3 regions of the Methylovorus sp. SPW-M1 genome follow, and region 1 is predicted to be linked to each of the others. Evidence: riboswitches for the same ligand, from Rfam matches in the RefSeq annotation. Region 1 holds a riboswitch; each other region holds the start of a gene.
What was found. Region 1 has a riboswitch for cobalamin ahead of ACWWD9_RS13595 (TonB-dependent receptor domain-containing protein). Riboswitches for the same ligand answer to the same signal wherever they lie in the genome.
Positions count from the first base shown of each region.

Region 2: it holds a riboswitch for cobalamin, as region 1 does, so the genes downstream of both, ACWWD9_RS08665 (ribonucleoside-diphosphate reductase subunit alpha) here and ACWWD9_RS13595 (TonB-dependent receptor domain-containing protein) in region 1, are expected to answer to the same signal.
Region 3: it holds a riboswitch for cobalamin, as region 1 does, so the genes downstream of both, ACWWD9_RS04365 (TonB-dependent receptor) here and ACWWD9_RS13595 (TonB-dependent receptor domain-containing protein) in region 1, are expected to answer to the same signal.

Region 1 is NZ_CM132626.1:2,853,063-2,856,336, forward strand. Features, by position in the region: gene ACWWD9_RS13585 (TonB-dependent receptor) at 1-661, shown strand, start outside; gene ACWWD9_RS13590 (hypothetical protein) at 780-1,343, shown strand; cobalamin riboswitch at 1,517-1,723, shown strand; gene ACWWD9_RS13595 (TonB-dependent receptor domain-containing protein) at 1,831-3,274, shown strand, end outside.
Region 2 is NZ_CM132626.1:1,843,237-1,846,510, reverse strand. Features, by position in the region: gene metE (5-methyltetrahydropteroyltriglutamate--homocysteine S-methyltransferase) at 1-283, shown strand, start outside; gene ACWWD9_RS08670 (EamA family transporter) at 372-1,244, opposite strand; cobalamin riboswitch at 1,458-1,714, shown strand; gene ACWWD9_RS08665 (ribonucleoside-diphosphate reductase subunit alpha) at 1,859-3,274, shown strand, end outside.
Region 3 is NZ_CM132626.1:927,427-930,700, reverse strand. Features, by position in the region: gene ACWWD9_RS04375 (patatin-like phospholipase family protein) at 1-770, shown strand, start outside; gene ACWWD9_RS04370 (hypothetical protein) at 802-1,290, opposite strand; cobalamin riboswitch at 1,482-1,677, shown strand; gene ACWWD9_RS04365 (TonB-dependent receptor) at 1,794-3,274, shown strand, end outside.

The sequences.
Region 1 (3,274 bases):
TGACCGTTTTTTCATTGGTGGCACTTTTAATGGCTTTATCAATCCAGCAAAAGCAAAAACCCTGAACATTGGATTCAATCATGTTGTATCTCAAAATCGTCTCAAACTAACAGTATTCAAATCGTGGTTACATGATGAAATTTACTATTTCAATACTGGGGATTTCAATACAAGCTTCAATACGAATATTGATAAATCCCACAAATACGGCGTGGAATTGCAAGACCAATACAAAATCACTGAAAACGCCACTACCTCGATTATTTACACATATACCCGAGCCGTCATTGACCGGGAAAATGAGGGCGATGGAGCATTTAATGGCAATGATTTACCTGGCGTTGCCAAGCACAGCATTGTCGGAAATATCGGATATCGCTTTTGGGACAATGCTTATGTAAACCTTAGCCAGGTATGGAGAGCTCCTTCCTACGCTCTCAATGACTTCAGAAATAATTTTATACATAAGCAAACTAGTTACCAATCAACCAATCTTGCCGCGTCTTATGCATTTTCAAAATTTCAGGTATTTACTTCTATCAATAATATTTTTGAACATAAAAATGCGATACAAGTAGGCGATGATAGTCCGACCATCGGTAGCATTTACCCTGTTGACTTTTCAAGGACCTGGCGCATCGGCATGAAAATAGACCTCTAGCCTAATACACTATAAAGCCGCAATCTCACAAAGGGATAGCGGCTTTTTTACGTTTGGAAAATTTATTTAAACGGTTACAATCCAAGACACTAAGCAAGCACAACGGAGTTTTGACGAAATGCCGCAGCACAACAAGCAGTCTTTCTGGGTGGGCGCTATCCTGATTCTCTTGATCATCGCCACTCGCACCCAGCATTTCGGCAATGATGTTTACCTGCCGGACGCCACGCTGGCGGTGCTGTTCATGGGCGGCTTGCTGATTACGAACACCAGCTGGCTGGGGCTGGCGCTGATTGCGGCATTTGGCATGGATGGGTATGCCATGGGCTGGCAAGGCGTGTCGGATTACTGCATGTCGCCTGGTTACTGGGGCCTGATTCCCACCTATGGCTTGGTATGGGGCGCGGGACGGTTACTGGCGGATAGTGACAAGCCATTTTCCATCTTGCCATTTGCCTTGTTTGCCTGGGGCTCTACCAGCATTGCTTTTGTGGTATCCAATGCCTTCTGGTTTGCGTTTTCAGACAAAGTGGATAGCCTGACCATTACCGAATTTAGCGTCCGCGTAGCCAAGTATTACATGCCCTATGTAGGCTACGCGTTGATGTATGTGGCGATTGGTTGGCTGGCAGCCCGTTTATTCAAATTGCGTATCGCCGCTCCCAGCCGCATATCGCTTTAATCTTTGTCGGGTAGCGTGGTAGCCCACGTCAGCCGCATCAACATTCTCAGCCCGGCAATCTGCTGGGCTGCATGCAAGCTTGCAAAAATTGTATCTCCAGGCGCCTAACATTCGTTCCTCGCTTTTCCTCAACCACATTTCCCCGCCTGTTTATTTTCGGCGACATCGCATATAATCCACGCAGTTGTTCAGGTGCCGAAGTCGCTATTCTGCGATGAGGTGAAACTGGGAAACAGGTGCGTTTTCACAAACAAACCCTGTGCTGCCCCCGCAACGGTAATTACGTGTGGTTGATCCTACACGCCACTGTGGCATAGCCATGGGAAGGCGGATTAACAAAACGTATGAGCCCGGAGACCGGCCTGATGATTCAAGGGATTGCTGCGGGGTTGCAGCGTCACCAGACTCTCTTCAGCTGTTCTCCACTCTGTCTTGATTACCACGCCACAGGCGCAAGCGTTGCCGGGAACAGCATAAGGAAAATTCCATGCTTCACCGTTCTGCACTCGCCATCGCGCTTGCGCCTTTGTTTGCGCATTCATTCAATTCACTGGCGGCCGATACCACGCTGTCAGACATCGTCGTCACCGCCGCCCGCACCGAACAAAAAGTCAGCGATGCGCTGGGCGATATTTCCGTCATTACCCAGGATCAGATTCAGAAAGCCGGTCAGACGACGCTGGTGCAACTGCTCGCCATGCAACCCGGCGTGCAGATCGTACAGAATGGCGGCACTGGCAAATCTGCTGATATCTTTATCCGTGGTGCCAACGCCACACATACGCTAGTGTTGATAGACGGCCTGCGCGTCAGCTCCGCCACCACTGGCACCACAGCGCTTGAAAATATTCCGCTCGACCAGATTGAGCGCGTGGAAATCCTGCGCGGCCCCGCGAGCAGTTTATATGGCGCTGATGCAATTGGCGGCGTTATCCAGATTTTTACCAAGAGCGGCAAAGGCAAACCGCGCCTGAATGCGAGCGTGGGCCTGGGCACCTATGGCAGCAGCAGCGCCTCGGCAGGCGTCGCCGGGCGTGTAGAAAACACCAGTTTCAGCGTGCAGGCGGGAACCAGTTCCACCAATGGCGTCTCTGCCATTGCCAATAAAACATTAAGAAATTACAACCCGGATGACGATGGCTATAACAACAGAAATGTGTCATTGAAGCTGGCTCAGCATTTCACCGAGAACCATGAGCTCGGCATCCAGGGCTGGCTGAATGAGGGCACCAACCATTACGATGGTGGCAATACTAGTCCAGCAGCAAACCCAACAAACCGCTTTGATTATTATGGCAACCGCCGCCAGACTCTGATCTCGGTTTACAGCAAAAATCAGTTCACAGAAAACTGGATGAGCAATTTCAGCGTCGGCCAGAGTGAGGACAATCTGGAGTCATTCAGCCCCAACACGGCCAATACCCTGAAAGTCCGCTCACTGATCAAGACCACGCAAACCCAATACAGCTGGCAAAACGACATCACGACAGATTTGGGCTTGTTTACGCTGGGCTCTGAGCGGCGCGAACAGAAGGTTGATGGAACGACCAAATTTGCCAAGGATGAACGCAACATTCAATCCTATCTGCTGGGCTGGCAATACAAGCTCGGGAGCCACCAGTTCCAGGCCAACAGTCGCCTCGACCAGAACTCGCAGTTTGGCGACAAAACCACCGGCAGCCTTGGGTATGCTTACCAGATTAATCCGCAATGGCGCGCCCATGCGCTATACGGGACGGCATTTAATGCACCAACCTTTAATCAGCTTTATAGCCCCTTGCAAGGTAGATACATAGGTAATCCCAACCTCAAACCGGAAGAAGCCGAAAATGGCGAGATTGGCCTGCAATTTAGCCAGGGTGGCCAGCGTATCAGCGCCATCTATTACAAAAATAAGGTGGATAACCTGATCATCACGCCATCGGTGGGCA
Region 2 (3,274 bases), 1.0 Mb from region 1:
GCGCTCGGCGATGGAGCTGCTGGATGGCTTTGGCGAGTTTGATTACCCCAACGACATCGGCCCCGGCGTGTATGACATCCACTCGCCGCGGGTGCCGAGTGTGGATGCCATGACCGCCTTGCTGAAGCGTGCGATTGAGGTGATCCCGGTAGAGCGCTTGTGGGTGAATCCGGATTGCGGCCTTAAAACCCGCGGCTGGCCGGAAACCATTGCCGCCCTGCAACACATGGTCGCCGCGGCACGTCAGCTCCGCCACGAGAAGCTCAATCACAAGGCGGCGTGATCTCGGGATTATCGCTCGTGTAACCCTTGCCAGCGGCCCACGTATCAATGCATGCGTGGGCCGTTGGCATTTTTAATGCCCGGCTTGGTCAGGCGCTAATCACCAGCAGGCTACCCAGCATCATGACGATGGCGGCGATCAGCTTGCGCAGAATGTCTTTTTCCTTGAACACCTGATAGCCCACCAGCACCTGCAACACCATGCTCATCTGAAACAGCGCCAGCGTGTACGCCACCAGCATGTGCGACAGCAGCACCAGCGTGCAGTACTGCATGATGAAAATCATGACGCCTATGCTGGCAATCGTGGGCAAATGCGACAGCGAGGTTTTGGTGCTTTCTTTAACACTGGCGGGTATAAACAGCAGATTCGCCAGCATCACCAGCGGCAAGCCCAGCAGCGACCAGAACACCAGCGTGGCCAGCGGCCCGCCATCCGTCACCGCGTTTTTCAGGAACAGCGTGCCGATGGAAAACAGCAATATGGACAGAAAACGCGCCTGCACGCCGCGCTCCTTCAGCAACAGCAGCATGCGGTTGGCCTCGCGCTGACCGTTGGCAGGCATCAGAAAGAAACTGCCCACCACAATGATGGCCACGCCTGCAAAGCCCTGCAGGGTAGGCACCTCGCCCAGAAACACAATGGCGAGCAGCATGGAAATCACCACCTTGTAAGCATTCAGCGGCCCAAACACCGACAGATCGGTTTTGGCGAGCGACATCACCATGAACATCCAGCCACCCACATCCAGCACGGCTGCCAGCAAGACATTCACCCAGAACGCCTGCGGCAGAGCGACGGCATGCACCACAGGCACCAACGGCAGCGCCAGCACGCTCAGCACCACATAGCTGGTCGCCACCATGAAGAAGGGGTGCAGCGGATGCTGCGACAGTTTTTTCTGATAGACATTGGCGAGGATGGAAAACACCAGCCTGCCAAATACGAACGCGATTTCCACGAACAACAACTTTCTTTTTTTGGGGGATGAAATGCCGGGGAGGGCAACAACCGACATTATGCGGGCGGATGTCATGCGATTGAAATATTTGTCGCCCGGGCCTGCGCCATCAGGCGTTTTAGCTTGCGGCGATAGCTTGATTCCGCACAGAGTACATAGGGCGTTATGCCCATATTTTGTATTTCCCTGTTGACGATACCACTCCCTATTGTGTTACATTGCCAGCACTACGGTCCTCAAGGTTTGATTCAAACCGCGAGTTAAAAGGGAATCCGGTGCGTGTGTCTGCAGAATATTTCTCGCCGATATGCAACGCCGGGGCTGCCCCCGCAACTGTAACCAGCCATCGGGCTGACGTCATGTCAGTCTGGTAGCGCAAGGCATCTGAAGCCACTGAACCTGCCGGGGTTCGGGAAGGCGCCAAGCGTAAGGCCGGGAGCCAGGAGACCTGCCGTGGATTTTTTCAACGCGTTTGAGGCGGGGTGTCCTCGGCAGATGGAAGGTTTGCGCCTTCTCCCTTGCTGGTCCTGGTGGTGGATGTACAGCGGCAATGCAATGTCATTGCGCCTGCGTACGTCGGTTGCCGACTCCCGCTCCTGATAGGAGCCAAGTAGATGGATGATATCAATACCGCGCAGCCGGTTTTAAATGCTGCACTCCCCAGTTTGCAAGTCATACGCCGTGATGGCGCGGCCGTGCCGTTTGCCGCCGACAAGATTTCCATTGCGCTGACCAAGGCATTTTTGGCGGTGGCGGGCGAGCACTCGACTATTTCCAGCCATATGCGCACCGAGGTGCAGGCGCTGACCGATACCGTGGTGGCTGCCCTGGTGCGCCGCAAGCCAGCCGGTGGCTCCATCCACATTGAAGACATACAGGATCAGGTAGAGCTGGCGCTGATGCGCTCCGGCGAGCATGACGTGGCACGCGCCTATGTGCTGTACCGCGAGAAGCGCGCCGCCGAGCGCGCCGCCCAGCAAGCGCCTGCGCCCACACTGCATGTGCTGCAGGATGGCAAGCGCGTGCCGCTGGATCAGCAGTTGCTGCTCAGCATGGTGACCGAGGCCTGCGTGAATCTGGGTGATGCCGTGCAGCCCACCGTGATTGTGGAGCAGGCCATGCGTGACCTGTACGACGGCATGCCGTTTGACGAAGTGCGCCGCGCGCTGATTCTCTCCGCACGCAGCCTGATCGAGCGCGAGCCTGCCTATAACTACGTCACCGCCCGTTTGCAGCTGGACCTGGTGCGTGCCGAGGTGCTGGGCGAAGCCGTGAGCCATACCGCCATGGCGCAGCGCTATGCCGAATATTTTCCGCAATACATCAAGACCGGCATTGCCGCCGAATTGCTGGATGAACGCCTGGCGCAGTTTGATCTCAGCCGTCTTGCCAGCGTACTGGTGGCCGACCGCGATCTGCAGTTTGGCTACCTGGGTTTGCAGACGCTGTATGACCGCTACTTTTTGCATATTGAAGAGCGCCGCATTGAGCTGCCGCAGGTGTTTTTCATGCGCGTGGCCATGGGCCTGGCGATCAACGAGATTGACCGCGAAAGCCGCGCCATCGAGTTTTACCATGTGCTGTCCAGCTTTGATTTCATGAGCTCCACCCCAACCTTGTTTAACAGCGGCACGCGCCATTCGCAGCTGTCGTCGTGCTACCTCACCACCGTGAGCGATGATCTGGATGGCATTTACCAGGCGATCAAGGAAAACGCGCTGCTGCAAAAATTTGCCGGTGGCCTGGGCAACGACTGGACGCCAGTGCGGGCGCTGGGCTCGCGCATCAAGGGCACCAATGGCAAAAGCCAGGGCGTGATTCCTTTCCTGAAAGTCGTCAACGATACCGCCGTGGCGGTGAATCAGGGCGGCAAGCGCAAGGGCGCGGTGTGTGGCTATCTGGAAAGCTGGCATCTGGACCTGGAGGAGTTTCTGGACCTGCGCAAGAACACCGGCGACGACCGCCGCCGCACGCACGACATGAACACCGCCAACTGGATTCCTGACCTCTTTATGCAGCGCGTGCAGGCC
Region 3 (3,274 bases), 1.0 Mb from region 1:
ATGCCTCGGGCAAAGCCAGATATGCGGCGAAAGACCTGGTGAATATCTATGAAACCCGCGGCAAGGAGATCTTCTCGCGTTCGCTGTGGAAAGGCGTGTCCTCCATAGGCGGGATTGCCGATGAGCTTTACTCCGCCGATGGCATTGAGCAGGTGCTGCAGGAGTATTTTGAAGATGACGCGCTGCAGGACTGCCTGACCAACACCCTGATCACCAGCTATGACCTGCAAAACCGCGAGCCTATCTTTTTCAAGAGCTGGAAAGACGAACACAAACCGCTGCTGCTTAAGCACGTGGCGCGTGCCACATCAGCCGCGCCTACCTATTTTGAACCGACTCAGATCGAGGTGGCGGGCTCGCTGAAAACTCTGGTGGATGGTGGCGTATTTATCAATTCGCCCTCGGTATCGGCCTATGCCGAAGCCAAACGCATTTTCCCGGATGAAACCGAGTTTCTGCTGGTCTCGCTAGGCACTGGCGAGCTGATCAGGCCGATTACCTTTGATGAGGCGAAAGACTGGGGCAAGGCTGGCTGGGTGCTACCGCTGTTGAGTTGCATGTTTGATGGAGTGGCCGATGCCGCCAATTATCAGATGCAGATGATACTGGGCGACCATTACTACCGGCTGCAAACGGAATTGAGCATCGCCTCGGATGACATGGATAACGCCACCAAGGGCAATATTGAAAACCTGAAAGCGGAAGCTAAAAAACTGATCAAAGCCAACAAGGCCACGCTGGAGAAGATCTATCAGGCGCTGGCGCGCTAAGCGCTGCCATCGTCACCATGCAATATCCCGGCTAACTGCACAAGCGGGACAGAGAATCAAAATCAAAAGCCTGCCCGCTGATGCTCTTCTGAAATACATCCTGCTGCTGAATCCGCTGCGGGGTGTTGAAAGTCGCGCTATTCAGCTTGTCGATAAAGCCATCGTCCACCAGCATGGCACAAGCCAGGCTGCGGGAGTATTCCGACTTCAACACGGACAGCATCTGGGCATGCTCAAAATCAAACTCCACGATCTTTTGCAGCGATTTCGCATAGGTCGTTCTGACCGAAACCACCTGCGGCAAGCTGGAGGATTGCGCAATCAGCGGCTCAATATCATCGCGTATGCCATCCCGGTTTTTGTCTGGCCCCGAGAGTGGGCTGGTCTTGACCTCAGTATGCAACAAGGCAGCCGCCCAGCCGGGCAGTTTGTCGCAGGCCGATAGCGTCAACAGGAGTCCGGCAGCGCCAAATAGCGGCACCAGCCGGGCAAGCTTCGCGGATATAAACAGAAGGTTCATGCGCCCAATAATTAAGAGAGTTTCACGAGCTGAAAGGCCTCATGCAGCCAGATCAAGACTTATGCAGAAAGTATACAGCCCATGCAAAATCCGTCGATCCAGGGGTGACAGAATTGTCACCTTCTCCTGCCAAAGGCCCACTGCGCGCACCTCTTAACATTTCTTAATACTTATTCAAGCTTCCCCTTTATAATCTATGCACACTGCCAGGTGCCTGCCCTCTCGCTCGAGGGGAAAGGTGAAACGGGAAACAGGTGAAATGCCTGTGCTGCCCCCGCAACGGTAAGCGAGTATGGATGTGCCATCGACGCCACTGGGCCTTGTGCCTGGGAAGGCGGTGCATCAAGCCTCGCGAGCCCGGAGACCGGCCTGCCAGTCACGAAGGAACTACCGCGGGGCGCGGTGTTTGGGCAAGGCTGGTCAGCCATCTCATACTCTGGCTCTGTGGTTTTTCCATGATGAATCGGCATGCGGGGTCGCATGCGAACATTTAGGAAACGCCCATGAAACGTACTGCCATGGCGAGCCTGACCGGCTTGCTTTTTTCTTTGTCCGCTTACGCTGAAGATATTCAGCCGCTGGAAGAAGTCGAAGTATCCGCACAAAGCCTCAAACCCGAATCCCGCCTCAAACAGCCACTTTCCACCGGCAGCCGCCTCGGCCTGACGCCATTTGAAACGCCCGCCAGCATTGAGGCCGTGGATGCCGACACCATACGCCGCCGCGGCGATACCAGTATCCGTGAAGCCATATCACGCAGCACCGGTATCAGCGACATCAGCAATCTCGGCGTGGGCAATGCCTATTCAGCGCGCGGCTTTAGTGGCAATGATTCCATCGGTCAGGCAGAAGATGGCGTACGGCTCTTGACCGCCGCCAGCACGATCACGTTTCCCTCCGACACCTGGGGCTATGAACGCATCGAGGTGCTGCGCGGGCCAGCTTCGGTGTTGTTTGGCACCGGCACCGTAGGTGGCATCATCAACAGCATACGCAAGGCGCCGAGCCGGGATGCTTCATTTGAAGCACTGACCGGCTGGGGCAGCCGCGGCGAATACCGCGCTGGCGTGGGAGGCACCGGGGCCGTGGGCGAGATAGGCGCATTCCGCATTGATGCCTCCGCCACCGGCGGCAATGGCTATGTGGACCGTGGCGAGCATCAGAGCCGCAAGCTCATGAGCGGCCTGCAACTGGTGCCCAGCGATCATCTGCGCGTCGATTTCACCTTTGATCATAGCGAAGACTCCCCGACCACATACACCGGCATCCCTTTGCGCGATGGCCGCATCGACAGCAGCCTGCGCAAGCAGAATTACAACGTGCAAGACAGTGCCATGGATTTTGCCGATGACCGCCTGCGCGCCAAGGTGGAATGGGATATTTCAGATAGCCTGAAACTCACCAACATCAGCTACTGGTTTAACAGCCGCCGCCACTGGCGCAACCTGGAATACTATGCTCTCGATAGTGCCAGCAATACCGTAACGCGATCTGGCTATACCGAGATCAAACACCAGCTCAAGCAGCTGGGCAACCGCCTTGAACTGGCCAGCGTGGCCGATGCCTTCGGCCACAAGAACCGCTGGGTCATGGGCTGGGAAACCACGCGCGTGGATCTGCGTTATATCGACAACTTTTATGATGGCACGGATGGAAGTAACACCGTGCCGGCCAAGGGTTTTGCGCCGGGTTACTACTCCGATGCCGCGCTGGACCCGACCATCCCCGAATTCAAGGCACGCACCTTGCAAAACGCGCTGTTTGTGGAAGATGCGCTGGACCTGACCGAGCAGCTGAAGCTCACCGCAGGCTTGCGCCAGGACTGGATCAATGTCGATCATCAGAACTTGATCACCGGCGCTTCGTTCGACAAGGATTACTCGCCCTTTTCCTATCGCCTGGGCACGGTGTTCACCGCTACTCCTGGCCTGGCCGTGTATGGGCAATACAGCCAGGGCTCGGACCCGGTATCATCCATCGTCTC